DNA from 3 places in the Brachybacterium sp. AOP24-D1-21 genome. Region 3 is predicted to be linked to each of the others. Evidence: predicted binding sites of a transcription regulator. Region 3 holds the regulator's gene; each other region holds the start of a gene.
What was found. Region 3 encodes LexA, which represses DNA repair genes until DNA is damaged. Its sites were predicted from a motif close to TCGAACANNTGTTCGA; they were not measured.
Positions count from the first base shown of each region.

Region 1 (4,673 bases), on a different contig from region 3:
GTCCATATCCCGCTGACTGTCGAGGACACCCGCCGCGGTATGGCCCACCTCCGCTACGAGGAGGCCTTCATCCTGCAGGCGATCTTCGCTCAGCGCCGCGCCCAGGACGAACGCACCCCCGCCCCCGTCCTCTCCGCTGAAGGGCCGCTGCAGCCTCTGCTCGATGAGCGCCTGCCGTTCACCCTCACGCAGGGGCAGCGAGAGATCGGCACGATGATCCAGGAGCGCATCGGCAAGGGGCATCCCACCAGCGTGCTGCTGCAGGGGGACGTCGGCTCGGGCAAGACCGTCGTCGCGCTGCGGGCCATGCTGCGCGCCGTGGACTCTGGCCACCAGGCCGCGCTGCTCGCCCCCACCGAGGTGCTCGCCGAGCAGCATCACCGCACCCTGATCACCCTGCTGGGGGACCTCGCCCGCGCCGGTCAGCTCGATGGGCATGCCGCCGCGACCCGCGTGCGCCTGCTCACCGGCTCCCAGCGCACCGCTGGCCGTCGAGAGACGTTGCTCGACGTCACCTCCGGGCAGGCCGGGATCGTCGTGGGCACCCATGCGCTGCTGGCCGAGAAGGTCGAGTTCGCCTCGCTCGGCCTCGTGGTGATCGACGAGCAGCACCGTTTCGGGGTCGACCATCGCCGCCGGCTGCGCGCCAAGGGTGCCGCCGGGAAGAGCCCTCATGTGATCGTGATGACCGCGACCCCGATCCCGCGCACCGCTGCGCTCGCGACCGTCGGCGACCTCGACGTGCTCACCCTCAGCGAGAGCCCGGGGCAGCGCGCCGGCGTCACCAGCTTCGTGGTCCACGAGAAGCTCCCGAAGTGGGAGCGGCGGATGTGGCAGCGCGCCGCGGAGGAGATCGCCGCGGGCCGTCAGGTCTTCGTGGTCTGCGCCCGCATCGATGAGGACGAGGCCGACGCACCCGCCCCGCTGATCCTCGACGAGAACGGCAAGGAGGAGCCGCCGATGCTCGAGCCCGCCCGCGGCGTCACCCAGACCGCACAGCGGCTCGCCGAGCGTCCCGAGCTCGCCGGGGCCCGCCTCGGCATCCTCCACGGCCGCCTGTCCGTGGAGGAGAAGCAGGAGGTGATGGGACAGATGCTGCGCGGCGAGATCGACGTGCTGGTCTCCACCACCGTCATCGAGGTGGGGGTCGACGTCCCCAACGCCTCGGTGATGATCATCCTGGACGCCGAACGCTTCGGCGTCTCCCAGCTCCACCAGCTGCGCGGCCGCGTGGGTCGCGGGGAGCACGCCGGAATCGCCTTCTTCGACACCTCCGGCGAGCCCGGGCAGCAGCACTCCACGCACCTGCACGCCATCGCGGAGACGACCGACGGCTTCGAGCTCGCCGAGCTCGACCTGCGTCGCCGAGGCGCCGGCGATCTGGTGGGGGAGGAGCAGTCCGGCCTGCAGCGCACCCTCAAGCACCTCGATGTCATCCGTGACGCCCACGCCATCGAGCAGGCCCGCGAGGACGCCTTCGCCGTGGTCGCCGCCGACCCCGAGCTCACCACCCACCCCGCTCTCGCCGGTGCCGTCGCGGACCGGCTGCGGGATGCCGACCCCGACGTGGAGAGGAGCTGATATGCCGCGCATCGTCTCCGGCACCCTCGGCGGCCGCACCATCCCCGGCCCTCCTGGCAAGGGAACCCGCCCGACCACCGACAAGGTGCGCGAGGCCCTGTTCAACCGGCTCGAGGGCTGGGACGCCCTGGTCGGCGCCCGCGTGCTCGATCTCTACGCGGGCACCGGCGGACTCGCCTTCGAGGCGCTGTCCCGGGGCGCAGAGCATGCCCTGCTGGTCGAGCTGCACGGCCCGACCGCCAAGCAGCTGCGCCGCACCGCCGCCGACCTCGGCCTCACCGAGCGCACGGACATCCGAGTCGGCAGGGCCGCTGCCGTGGCGGCCCAGCTCGCCGCGCAGCCGGCATCGCAGCCCTCCGGCCACGCCGCCACCCTGGTCTTCCTCGACCCGCCGTATGACGTGACCACCGAGGCGCTCGAGCAGCTTCTGCTCACCCTCCGCCCCGCCCTGGCGGAGGATGCGCTGGTCGTCATCGAGCGCTCCTCACGCACTCGTCCCGTCGACTGGCCCGAGGGCTGGGCGGACGACGGCAGCAAGGAATACGGGGAGACCGCGCTGCAGTTCGGTGGCCCGGCCTGACGTTCGGTGGCTCGGCGTGACGTTCGGTGGCTCGTCGTGATGCCGCTCTATCCACATTTTCAAGAAGTGCTTGCAGCGCGGCGGCGAATATGCATTAACACGCTGTAGCTTTGTGGCCTGCAGATATGGCGTGGACGCAATTCGCGCGGCTGGCGCGGAGGCGGTTGTCATGCCGAGCGCGCGCACTGGTGACCTGCGAGTATCCCCAATTGGTGCACGATTTGTGGATATCGCGACCGTTCCTCCACCGCCGTGGGTTATCCACAAATTCGCGAGGAGCGGATGTTTCTCTGGCGCTTGTCGAGCATGTGTTTTAAAATGAGAGATGTCGGCACCTGGTCGCACGCTCGGTCGAACATTCGATCGAACATCCGGTGTGGGGATCGGTCGTCGGCGCCGCAGATCACGACAGGGCACGAGCAAGGGTGCAGAGGAGGGGATTGCCATGAAGCAGACCAATGCGGAGCCTTCCCGCGCTGCGGAGCCTCCCCGCGCCCCGGTGCGGGCGCGCAAGCTCCTCACCTCGAAAGCCCTCGTGGAGCGCGCCGATGTCCTTCCCAGCTCCCCGGAGGCTGAGACCGTGCTGCGGATCTTCCGCCGCCGACGGCATGAGCACGCCTCCCTCTATGTCGCCGAGATACGTGACCTCGCTTCCCTCTGGTCCGAGAGCGATGAGGGAGACGAGAAGGCCCTCCACGCGTTGGCGGCCTCTGCAGGTCTGCGCATGAAGCTGTCCCGTGGCGAAGACCGCCTCCGGGATGCGCACGTCGCGGTCACCGACCTGCCCGCATGCTTCGCACGGGTGGAGGAGGGCGCGCTGCCCGTGGACTGGTTCGAGTGGCTGATCCGCAGCGTATTGCGGCTGACGCACGTCCAGCGTCGTCAGGTCGACGAGCGGGTTGCGGTCTGGCAGCTCGAGGCGATCGACGTCGAGCGCTTCTACCGCGAGCTGCGCACGCTCATCGAATGGTTCGGCCGCGCGGCGGTGCAGGAGACTCCGCAGGAGCAGCGCAGCGTGTTCATCCAGCCCTCACCCGACGGCGACGGCACTGCCTGCATCATGATCCGCGGTCCGATCCCAGAGATCACCGCCTTCGGTCAACGGCTCGATGCCTCCGCACGCGCCGTCCAGGACGCCCAACGACACGCTCTCGAGACCGGTGCGCCGATCCCCTTCGACCTCGATGGGGACGCCGCGCGCGAGGGCCGGCACCTGTCCCTCGCGGCGCTGCAGTATGCGGTGGCGGTCCGTTCGATGCTCGAGACCGGGACGGTAGAGGTCCCCGCGCCAGCCTTCCGGATCTCGCTCGTCGTGCCCGTGCTCACGCTGCTCGGCCTCTCGAATGCACCTGCGATGCTCGACGGCACGAACCCGATCCCACCGCGCATGGCACGCCAGATGGTCGCCAAGGCGCCTGCCGTCGAACGGGTGCTCACCGACCCGATCTCGGGGGACTACCTGCCCAGCGCGTCCCAGACTTACCGCCCTTCCGCGGCGATGGCCGAGAACCTCCGCCTGATCGACCCCGTCTGCGCGGTGCCCGGCTGCGCCCGCTCTGTGATGACCATCGGCGAGATGGACCACATCGAGGAGTTCGACCTCGAGGAACCTTCCCGAGGCGGCCCCACCACGATCGAGAACCTCCACCGGCTGTGCAGGACCCACCACCGGATGAAGACCGCCGGACTTCTCGATCCCGATCGGAACGAAGTCACCGGCGTCACTCGCTGGAGGATCGGCGGCGCTGCGGTCAGCGACGTCGCCAAGAACACCGACCTCGTCACCAGGGAACTCTCCGAGAAGCTGCACCGTGCATGGGAGCAGTACCGCAGCGATCTCGAGTTCGAAGCCGTGACCCGCCTCGGAATCCTCGACGAGAGTCCCGCCGAGAGCGCGGACCGCGAGGAGGCCTATCGGTGGGGGCTCCATCTCACCGAGTACTACTCCCGGCCCGAGTACGACGAGCTCACCGATCCCGGGCCGCCGCCGCTGGCGTCGCTGCCGGAGCACCGTCCGCCACCCTTCTGAGCGCACCGCTACCCTGTCCCGATGACGCGCTCGCCCACCGCCCTCACTGGCCTTGCCGACCTCGACTGGCCGCTGCACACGCGCCGCCTCATCCTGCGTCCTGGCCTCTCCGAGGACGCCGAGAAGGTGTGGCCATGGTTCCGCCTGCCCGAGGTGCAGGAATGGACCACCACGCTGAACACGTCTCTCGAGGACCATCAGGAGTGGTGGGACAAGACTCTCGGCAGCTGCGTGGTGGGCCTGCTCGACGGCAGGATCATCGCCTCCGGCAAGCTCGAGCGGCAGGACGCGTGGTCCCAGGCGGACATGAAGGACCAGGCCGCTGGGCAGCAGGCTGAGATCGGCTGGGTCCTGGACCCGGCGATCCACGGCCGCGGGTTCGGTACCGAGTTCGCCGGGGCCCTGCTCGACCTCGCGATCGACGGCCTCGGTGTGCGTCGCGTCGAAGCGTCGTGCTTCGCGGAGAACCTCGGCTCGCGGCGG
Region 1 is NZ_JBQSXX010000002.1:625,398-630,070, forward strand. Features, by position in the region: gene ACT3UF_RS17515 (ATP-dependent DNA helicase RecG) at 1-1,581, shown strand, start outside; gene rsmD (16S rRNA (guanine(966)-N(2))-methyltransferase RsmD) at 1,583-2,161, shown strand; gene ACT3UF_RS17525 (HNH endonuclease signature motif containing protein) at 2,607-4,190, shown strand; gene ACT3UF_RS17530 (GNAT family N-acetyltransferase) at 4,212-4,673, shown strand, end outside.
Region 1: the regulator LexA is predicted to act here: its motif matches at 2,462-2,477, upstream of ACT3UF_RS17525 (HNH endonuclease signature motif containing protein).

Region 2 (4,673 bases), 900 kb from region 3:
TGGATGTGCGCATGCCCGGGATGGACGGCATCGAGGCCACGAAGCAGCTCTCGGTCGCGGTGCCGGACGTCCGAGTGCTGGTGCTGACCACCTACGATCGCGACGAGTTCGCCTTCGGGGCATTGCAGGCAGGCGCAGCCGGGTTCCTGTTGAAGAACACCCGGCCCGACGAGCTGGTGGCCGCAGTGCGCACGGTGCAGACCGGCGATGCGGTGATCTCACCGCGGGTGACGGCAAAGCTGATCGAGCTCGCGGTGCCGCATCTTCCCGGGCCGACGAGCCGTGAGGTGGAGGACCAGCTCTCGCTGCTGTCCGAGCGCGAGCGTGAGGTGTTCCTCCTGGTGGGTCGAGGTCTCACCAATTCGGAGATCGCCCAGACGCTGCACCTGAGCGAGTCCACGGTCAAAGCACACTTCGGCCGGATCCTTCTCAAGCTCGATGTGCCCAGCCGCGTCCAGGCTGTCATCCGGGCCTATGAGCTGGGAGTGGTGAGCGTCGGCGAGTAGGCGACACCGGGACGTGGCCGGACGACGTGCAAGCGTCCCGCGCTCACGCCGGAGATGCGGGCCCGGGCGCATCAGGTGGGTCTGCCGCCTGGCCCTTCGGCTGGTCCGAGCCGCCCTCATCGGAGGGTCTGTCCTCAGCCGTCGATGTATGCGGGGCCACCAGCGGCGGTGTCGGAGAGATGCCCTGTGCGCCATGTGGACTGGTCCAGATCCAGGCGGCCGGCGGTGACTGCGAGGGCCAAGAGTTCTCTCGCTGCGATGCCGCCGTCCCCCGCGTTCGCGGTGCTGCCTGCGGCCTCGGGCTCGACTCGGCAGGGCTCGGTTCGACGGGACTCGGCCTGACACGGATGGGCTCGGCAGGGCTCGGTTCGACGGGACTCGGCCTGACACGGATGGGCTCGGCAGGGTTCGGTTCGACACGGCTCGGTGTGACGGGATTCGGCGTGATCGCTGTCGTCGCGACGCGGCCATCCACGTCCCCGATATCGTCACCTTCCACTGACGTGACAGCCGTGAGCACCCACAGCCCGAGCTCCTTGAGCAGGTTGCAGCGCACACACAGGCCTTGGCCGTTCGCAAAGCTGGTGGGCCCGCCGCGGTGATACGGGATGACGTGGTCGCTCTGGCGGATCACAGCGTTGCACCAGGGCGTACGGCAGGTCGTGTCCCGCCATCGAATCATCCTCGCAAGGCCTGCAGGGAATGCTCTCGCCTGGGACTCCATCGCGACCAGCTCGCCTGTGCGGGGGCTGGTGTAGAGACGGCGGAACACCGCGGAGACCTCGTCGTCGGGGTGGAGTTCAGCGGCTGGTTGCACCTGGCCAGGAGGCCTGCCCAACAGAGTGTCGGACACGATGTGGGCAGGGATCGTCCCGTATCCCTCGAGCTGTGCGCATTCGGCATCTCCATCACGGCCCAGCAGAGCGGTATCGGTGATGACGATTCCGATGTCGAGATTCGGGGTCGGGCGAGGCTGGCGGGGTGCCGAGGTCGTCGGTGCCGGAGACTGGGCGTCGCCGTGATCCGGAGACTCTTCGGAAGTTCGCTCCTGGGAGTCGGAGGAACTCCGCTCTTGCAACTCAGTCGGGTGCAGGTGCGGGTGCGGGTGCGGGTGCGGGTGGAGGATGACGTCGACCATCAGATCTGCCTCAAGGGCCGGGGTCGGGGTCCGATCCCCCGCAGCTTTCAAGGACCTGGCCTTGGCGGCGAGCGCACGCATCATGCCAGCGGCGTCGATCCCGCGCAGCACGGCCGTCACGCGCGCCATCCCATCTGCCAGCGGAGTCATCGTCACGTGCCGGGCCCGGGCAGCGCGCTCCGCACGTGCACGGGAAGTTTCGGGCTCGAGCTTCTGGATCAGCTTGTCGATGTCTGAGCGGAGGCGCTTCTTGCCCTTCCCCTCCAAGAGATGGGGGTTCTCCTGGATCATCTCGTCGATCCGTGCACAGGTGTCGGGGCTCGCCCCCGCGAGAGCGGCTGCCACCACGGAGGCTTGCTGCTCGGCGACGGAGCCCTCCCACAGGCTGTCGACCATGCCGGGCATGTGCTGGGTGAGACGCCGCGCCGAGGCGAGCGAGAAGGCCGAGGCGGCCGGCGAGACCCGACGTGCCAGGCCGAGTTCCTGGTTCGCCCCCTTGCCCTGCTTCGACGCAGGGATCCCGCGGCCCTGATCGGCCGCGCGGATCCGCTGCTCCGCGGCGACCTGCCAGGTGGCATCCACCGCGGCGAGAGAGGCGCGCAGATGGTCGAGCCCCGCGAGGACGGCCAGTGCTTCCTCCGGGGAGCCGGGTGCCGTCTCTGGCAGCGGATCGCGAACCGCGCGGGTATCGGTGAAGGCCACGAGCGTCGCGGCGAGCACCTGCGCCAGCAGTACCCGCGCGGGTCCACTCGCATCGATATCTGCGTACTGGGTGGCGACGGAGCTCAGGACGTCCGCTGACGGCGAGGCAGCACCATGGCGGGGCTCGGCCCCACCGGGGCTGTCCCCATCGTCGTTCGGCATCTTCGCGTCCATGCCTCGATCGTACGGAGGTTCGAATCGCAGAACCAGCACCCCTCCATCCCTGTGGATAACTCTGGCGGGCCCCCTAACGCTGTGGATAAGAATGTGGACAACCAGGCGCTGTGGAGGAACGGTGACAACCAACAGCCATGGCCAGGCCCACATCTGCCCACCACTCAGAAATATCGGAATCTGACCACATCCCGCAGCCCACAATTCCTCAACGCCGACTCTGAAAAAGACGCAACAACGTGCACATCCCTCCCGGTGCGCTCCACGAGCAGCAGCAGACCCCCGCACTCGAGTCAGCCATCCCCACCCCTTGACGTGCCGCCCCGACCGCGCCAGACTCGTCAGTGAATCACCATTCATTTCTGATGAATGATGTTCACCCAGCTCGCTCACCCACCGAAGGGGAGGTCATGCTCCGCGCTGACACAGCGATCGCTCCGGAGGAGGCCGCCCGCGCCGCCAGGTCCGATGCGCGCCGACGGCAGATCCTGCACGCGGCCGTCCCGCTGATGGAGCGGAGCGGCTCGCAGGCGGTCTCGATGCAGTCGATCGCCGCCGCGGCCGGCGTCTCCGTCGGCCTGATCTACCGGTACTTCGCGAACAAGCAGGAGCTCGTGCAGGCCGTCACCGAAGGGGTGCTCGACGAGATGGGGCGGCTCCTCTCGGAGGCACTGAAACCCGAAGACGATCCGGTCCGCCAGATCGCCGGCGCCTTCGCCGCCTACTGCACCGTCATCCGGGAGAACCGCCAGGCGGTGATGCTCACCTATCGCGAGTCGAACACCCTGGATGAGGCAGGGCGGGCGGTCGTCAAGGAGCTGGAGATCCGCACTGTCGAACCCCTGCGCAGCGCCGTGGACGCCGCCATCGGGCAGGGGCTGCTCCGCCCCGTCCACGCCGAGCTGTACTCCTATGACCTGCTCACAGTGGCCCACTCCTGGGCGCTGAAGCACTGGTACTTCGCACCGCGGATGACGTTCGAGGAGTTCCTCCGCACCCAGACCGCCCTCCTCCTCTCCACCGCGATCCGCCCCGAACATCGCAGCCACTACCCCGACCTGCTCGGCGACCTCACGTAGCTCACCGCTCCTTTCACTCCAGCCCGAAGCCCCAGGAGGCCTCATGGATTTCGTCATCGACGACGCGATGCAGGGCTATATCGACGCGGCCGCCGAGGTCGCCGCTCAGATCGCCCCCGACTACCCCCAGCGAGAGAAGAACCAGATCATCGAGCCGGAGCTGCGCCTGCTCATGGGGGCACGCGGGCTGATCGCCCCGGAGCTCCCGACGGCGCTCGGCGGCCGCAGCGAGCGCGCGCTCACCACCGGAATGCTCACCGAACAGATCGCGCGGGGCGACCTCACCGTCGCCTACGTCCAGGTCATCGGCTCCCTCGTCGGCCAGATCCTGGCGCGCACCGCACGCAGGGAGGTCGCAGCACGGTGGGTTCCCCGGATCACCAGCGGCGAGGACATCGTGGCGATCGGACTCTCGGAACCGGGCGCCGGATCCGATGCCGGAAACCCCTCCATGACCGCCAGGCCCCAGGCCGACGGCTGGGTGCTCAGCGGCACCAAATCCATGTCCTTCGCGATGCACGCGAGCGCCGCCGTGGTCTTCGCTCGGACCGAGGAGGGACGCCGCGGCCGTGGCATCAGCGCCTTCCTGGTGGAGCTGGACCGCGGCGGGACCGAGCGCCGCGTCGCCCCCGACATGGGGACCAGAGCCGTGGGCCGCGGGCTGGTGGAGTTCACCGACACCTGGATCCCCGAGGAGAACCTGCTGGGAGAGCTGGGCACGGGGTTCACCCAGGTCATGCAGGGGTTCGACTTCTCCCGCGCTCTGATCGGCCTGCAGGTGATCGGCGCCGCCCAGGTCACCCTCGAGGAGACCTGGGAGTACACCAGCGGGCGCATGGCCTTCGACCGTCCGCTGAGCTCCTTCCAGGGGGTGGCGTTCCCGCTGGCCGAGGCGGAGACCCTGCTGGAGGCCGCCCGGCTGCTCTGTCAGAAGACCCTCTGGCTGAAGGACTCCGGACTGCCGCACACGAAAGAGGCCGCGATGTGCAAGTGGTGGGCGCCGAAGACGGCCTACGACGTCATCCACCAGTGCCTGCTCAGCCATGGCCAGTACGGCTACCTGACCGACCGGCC
Region 2 is NZ_JBQSXX010000001.1:2,112,457-2,117,129, reverse strand. Features, by position in the region: gene ACT3UF_RS09455 (response regulator transcription factor) at 1-506, shown strand, start outside; gene ACT3UF_RS09450 (DUF222 domain-containing protein) at 550-2,520, opposite strand; gene ACT3UF_RS09445 (TetR/AcrR family transcriptional regulator) at 2,931-3,599, shown strand; gene ACT3UF_RS09440 (acyl-CoA dehydrogenase family protein) at 3,643-4,673, shown strand, end outside.
Region 2: the regulator LexA is predicted to act here: its motif matches at 2,528-2,543, upstream of ACT3UF_RS09450 (DUF222 domain-containing protein).

Region 3 (4,673 bases):
GCATCCCTGCGATCCCGCTCAGCTCGGCTCAGACGGAGGTCTCCTCGACACCCGCCCCATGCAGGCCCTCGGCACGCAGACGTGCGATGGCGGCCTCGAAATCCTCGAGCGAGTCGAACGCCTGGTACACGCTCGCGAAGCGCAGATAGGCCACGACATCCAGTTCCTGGAGGGGCTGCAGGATCGACAGGCCGACCTGATGGGCATCGATCTCCGCGAGCCCGCTCGAGCGAATGTTCTCCTCGACCCGCTGGGCGAGCATGGCCAGCTGGTCGTCGCTGACCGGACGCCCCTGGCATGCCTTCCGTACTCCGGAGATCACCTTCGCCCGGCTGAACGGTTCGCTGACCCCGGAGCGCTTGAGAACCGACAGCGACGCGGTCTCCGAGGTGGAGAAGCGCCGCGAGCAGTTGGGGCACTGGCGGCGCCGACGGATCGTCGCACCGTCATCGGACGTGCGCGAGTCGACGACACGCGAATCGGAGTGGCGACAGAACGGACAGTGCATCCACTCAGGGTACCGGCATCGGATCCGCTCAGCGGATCGCATCCCCTGAGACGGGCAGCTCGATCTGCTGGCCCGCGGTCACACGGCCGGTGGGCAGGTGGTTGAGGGTACGCACCTCAGCGACGAACTCCTGCTCGCTCATGGCCTCCGGAGCGAACTCCTCGGCATAGCCCCAGAGGGTGTCTCCCGCCTCGACCGTGATGGTGACGGGCTGCTGGGAGTCGGTCCCTGCCAGCGCCGCAGGAAGATCCACCGTCAGCAGCACGGCGGCAGCCACGAGCAGTCCCAGCAGGAAGGCGAGGCCAGCGAGGAGGAAGCGTCCCCGACGGGTGGGGACGAGTCGAACGCGTGCTCGATCTGCACCCTCGACGCGCTGCTCGCGCTGCGCCGGAAGAGAGAGGACCGTGGCGGTTCCAGTATTCATATCCGAACTCCTGTTCGATCGAATGTATGTGCGACTGTAGCCCGACGTTCCGGCGACACGCAAGGGAAACATCGAACACATGTTTGGCTTCTGCCTCACGCCGCCCTACGCTGGGTCACACCACATACGGAACCGCGAGGGTCCGACAGACGACGCCAGGAGGCCTCACGATGACGCCGAGCACCCCCAAGCCGATCCGGTCCCGCGGCGAGGCTCCCGCCGATGAGCGCACCGAGGGGCTCAGCCGGCGGCAGAGGCTGATCCTGGAGACGATCAACGCGGCGGTCGCCTCACACGGCTATCCGCCCACCATGCGCGAGATCGGCGATGCCGTGGGGCTGACCTCCTCCTCGTCGGTGGCCCATCAGCTGCAGTCGCTCGAACGCAAGGGCTTCCTGCGCCGCGATCCCAAGCGCCCGCGGGCGATGGAGGTCGTGATGCCAGAGGCGGATGACGCCCCCGCGCCCCTGCCGGTGACCGAGCTCAGCCCGAACTCCGTGACGGTGCCACTGCTGGGGAGGATCGCCGCCGGTGTACCGATCACCGCCGAGGAGCAGATCGAGGATGTCTTCACCCTTCCCCAGCGTCTGGTGGGCGACGGCGACCTCTTCCTGCTCCAGGTGGTCGGGGATTCGATGATCGACGCCGCCATCTGTGACGGCGACTGGGTGGTCGTCCGCTCGCAGAACACCGCGGAGAAGGGCGAGATCGTCGCGGCGATGATCGATGGCGAGGCCACCGTCAAGACGTTCGTGCAGCGCGACGATCACGTCTGGCTGATGCCGCACAACCCGGCCTTCGCACCGATCCTGGGCGACCATGCCGAGATTCTCGGGAAGATCGTGGCGGTGCTGCGCGCGATCTGAGCCCCCGCTCGATCCGGTGCCGGGGCTGCAGCGACGCCCTGCGTCAGCTCTCGGAGAGGCGACGCAGCGCGCTGAGCGCGACCTCCGGGTCCGTGGTCGGCCACAGCGGGGGCATCGACTCCCGCAGATAGCCGCCGTAGCGAGCGGTCGAGAGACGCGGATCCAGCACCGCGACCATCCCGCGGTCCGCCGTGGAGCGGATGAGCCGCCCGGCCCCCTGTGCCAGCAGCAGGGCCGCATGCTGGGCCGAGATCGACATGAAGCCGTTCCCGCCCCGCTGTCCGATCCGCTCCTGGCGGGCTGCGGTGAGCGGATCATCAGGCCGGGGGAAGGGGATCCGGTCGATGGTGACCAGGCGCAGCGAACGTCCGGACACATCCACGCCCTGCCACAGGGTGAGGGTTCCGAACAGGCTCGCATCCTCCTCGTCACGGAAGGTGCGCACCAGGTTCGCCATCGAGTCCTCTCCCTGCACCGCGATCGTCAGGTCGAGCCGAGCTCGCACATGCTCGGCGGCGAGCTCAGCTCCCCGCCGCGAGGAGAACAGGCACAGCGCACCGCCCTGAGAAGCCTCGACCAGCTCCGTGAGGTGGTCGAGCATTGCCGTGGAGGGCCCCTCACGCCCCGGCTGCGGAAGATGACGAGCGGTGTAGAGGATCCCCTGCCGGCGATATTCGAACGGGCTGCCCACATCGAGTGCGGCCCAGGCGTTGGCGTCCTCCCGCGGCGGCAGCTCCGCCGGGTCCATCCGCGCGGCGCGAGCCAGCCCGACCTCCCCGGCCGCGGGTTCGAAGCGGCCCCCGAGGGCCAGGGTGGCGGAGGTGAGCACGGCAGTGCGGTCCTCGAGGATCGCACCGCGCATCGCACCCGCGACGCTCAGCGGAGCCACCTGGATGCTCGAGCGCCCGGTGGCCTGGGAATGCGAGATCGAGACCACGTCATCCTCATCGGGAGCGGCGAGCCGTTCGCAGACGTCGATGATCTCCTGGAGGTTGGCGCGAACCGTCTTGCGCGCGCCGGCGGAGGATTCGTCCCCCGCATCCTTCGCGTCCGAGTGGGCGGTGCGGGCCTCGACCCGGAGCTGGGTGACGGCGTCCCCGAGCCGCGCCGGGAGATCACCGATCACGCGCCCGTCGGGAGACAGCTCGAGGGCTTCGCGCAGCTCTTCGGAGGCGTCGTCCAGCGCCGTCCCGGCCACCCCGAGGCCACGCAGGTCCCGCACCGTGCCTCGGAGCATGCCGGGGGTGAGCACATCGGTGACGGCGCTGGTCACCCGGGCGGAGAGATCGTGCGCCTCGTCGAAGACGACCACATCGTGGTCGGGGATGATCCCGTGGTTGTCGAAAGCATCGATCGCGAGCAGGGCATGGTTGGTGACCACGATGTCGACTTCGCGCGCGAGCTCTCGGCTGCGCTCGGCGAAGCAGTCCTCCACCATCGGGCAGCTGCTGCCGATGCACTGATTGCCGGTCACGGAGACCTGGCGCCAGGCGCGGTCCGAGACGGCATCCTGGAGCGAGTCTCGGTCCCCGCTGTCCGTCTCCTCCGACCACTCGCGCAGGCGCCGCACCTGGTCTCCCAGGCGCTCGCTCCCGGTGCGGGCAGGATCGGTGGAGGCCTCGGCGAACAACGCCCCCGGATCCACGTCGACCGGATAGCCGCCGGCGATCTTGTGCTTGCACAGATAGTTGGCCCGCCCCTTGAGCAGCGCATAGGTGGGCGTGCGCGACAGATGCGGGGCCACCGCCTCGACCAGGCGCGGGAGGTCCTTGCGGACGATCTGGGTCTGCAGCGCGATGGTCGCGGTGGAGATCACGACCGGACGCCCGCTGACCAGTGCGTGACGCAGGGCCGGCACCAGATAGGCGAGCGACTTGCCGGTGCCGGTGCCTGCCTGCACCAGCAGATGGCGGCCGCCGGACATCGCCAGATCCACGGACTCCGCCATTGCCTGCTGGCCCGGACGGGGCGCTCCGCCGATCGCTGTCACGGCGGCGTCCATCAAGGTGGACAGGGGGATCTCACCAGCCGCCGGGGACGCGGGATGGTCGGTGGCGGCGGTCATCCGGTCAGGGTATCCGCGTCCGGTCCCGCGCCGTCTCAGGCTCTGCCCGACAGGCCGCTCTGCTGCGGCTCAGGCCACACCCCGGAGCTCGGCGGCGAGTGCCTCCTCCACGCGGGCATGGAGCCTGGTGCCCTCCATCAGGTGCTCCTCGGCGAGAACCTCGCCGGTGGAGTGGACCCGGGAGATGAGATCTCCGCGGGAATAGGGCACCACCAGGTCGATCTCCACGGCAGGACGGGGCAGGCGCTCAGCGATCAGCTCGCGCAGCTCCTCCATGCCCATCCCGGTGCGGGCAGAGACGACGATGCTCGTGCCGACCTGGCTGCGCAGCCGCGCGATGGTCTCCGGCTCCGCGACATCGGCCTTGTTCAGCACCACGATCTCGGGGACGTCGAAGCCCTCCAGCTCACCGAGCACAGCACGCACCGCGGTGATCTGCCCCTCGGGGTCCGGATGCGAGGCGTCGACCACATGCAGCAGCAGGTCCGAGCCTCCGACCTCCTCGAGGGTGGAGCGGAAGGCCTCGATCAGCTGCGTGGGCAGATGCCGCACGAAGCCGACCGTGTCCGCGTAGGTGAACTCGCGACCGTCCGGGGTGGTCGCTCGCCGCACCGTCGGGTCCAGCGTTGCGAACAGCGCGTTCTCGACCAGCACACCTGCGCCGGTGAGGCGGTTCAGCAGGGAGGACTTGCCTGCATTGGTATAGCCGGCGATGGCGACCGCCGGCACTCGGTGGCGCGCGCGATCCGCTCGCTGGGCAGCCCGTCCCGGCGCCATCGCCTTGATCTCGCGGCGCAGCTTGGCCATGCG
Region 3 is NZ_JBQSXX010000001.1:3,016,849-3,021,521, reverse strand. Features, by position in the region: gene nrdR (transcriptional regulator NrdR) at 29-508, opposite strand; gene ACT3UF_RS13585 (peptidoglycan-binding protein LysM) at 537-932, opposite strand; gene lexA (transcriptional repressor LexA) at 1,103-1,798, shown strand; gene ACT3UF_RS13575 (ATP-dependent DNA helicase) at 1,842-3,863, opposite strand; gene hflX (GTPase HflX) at 3,933-4,673, opposite strand, start outside.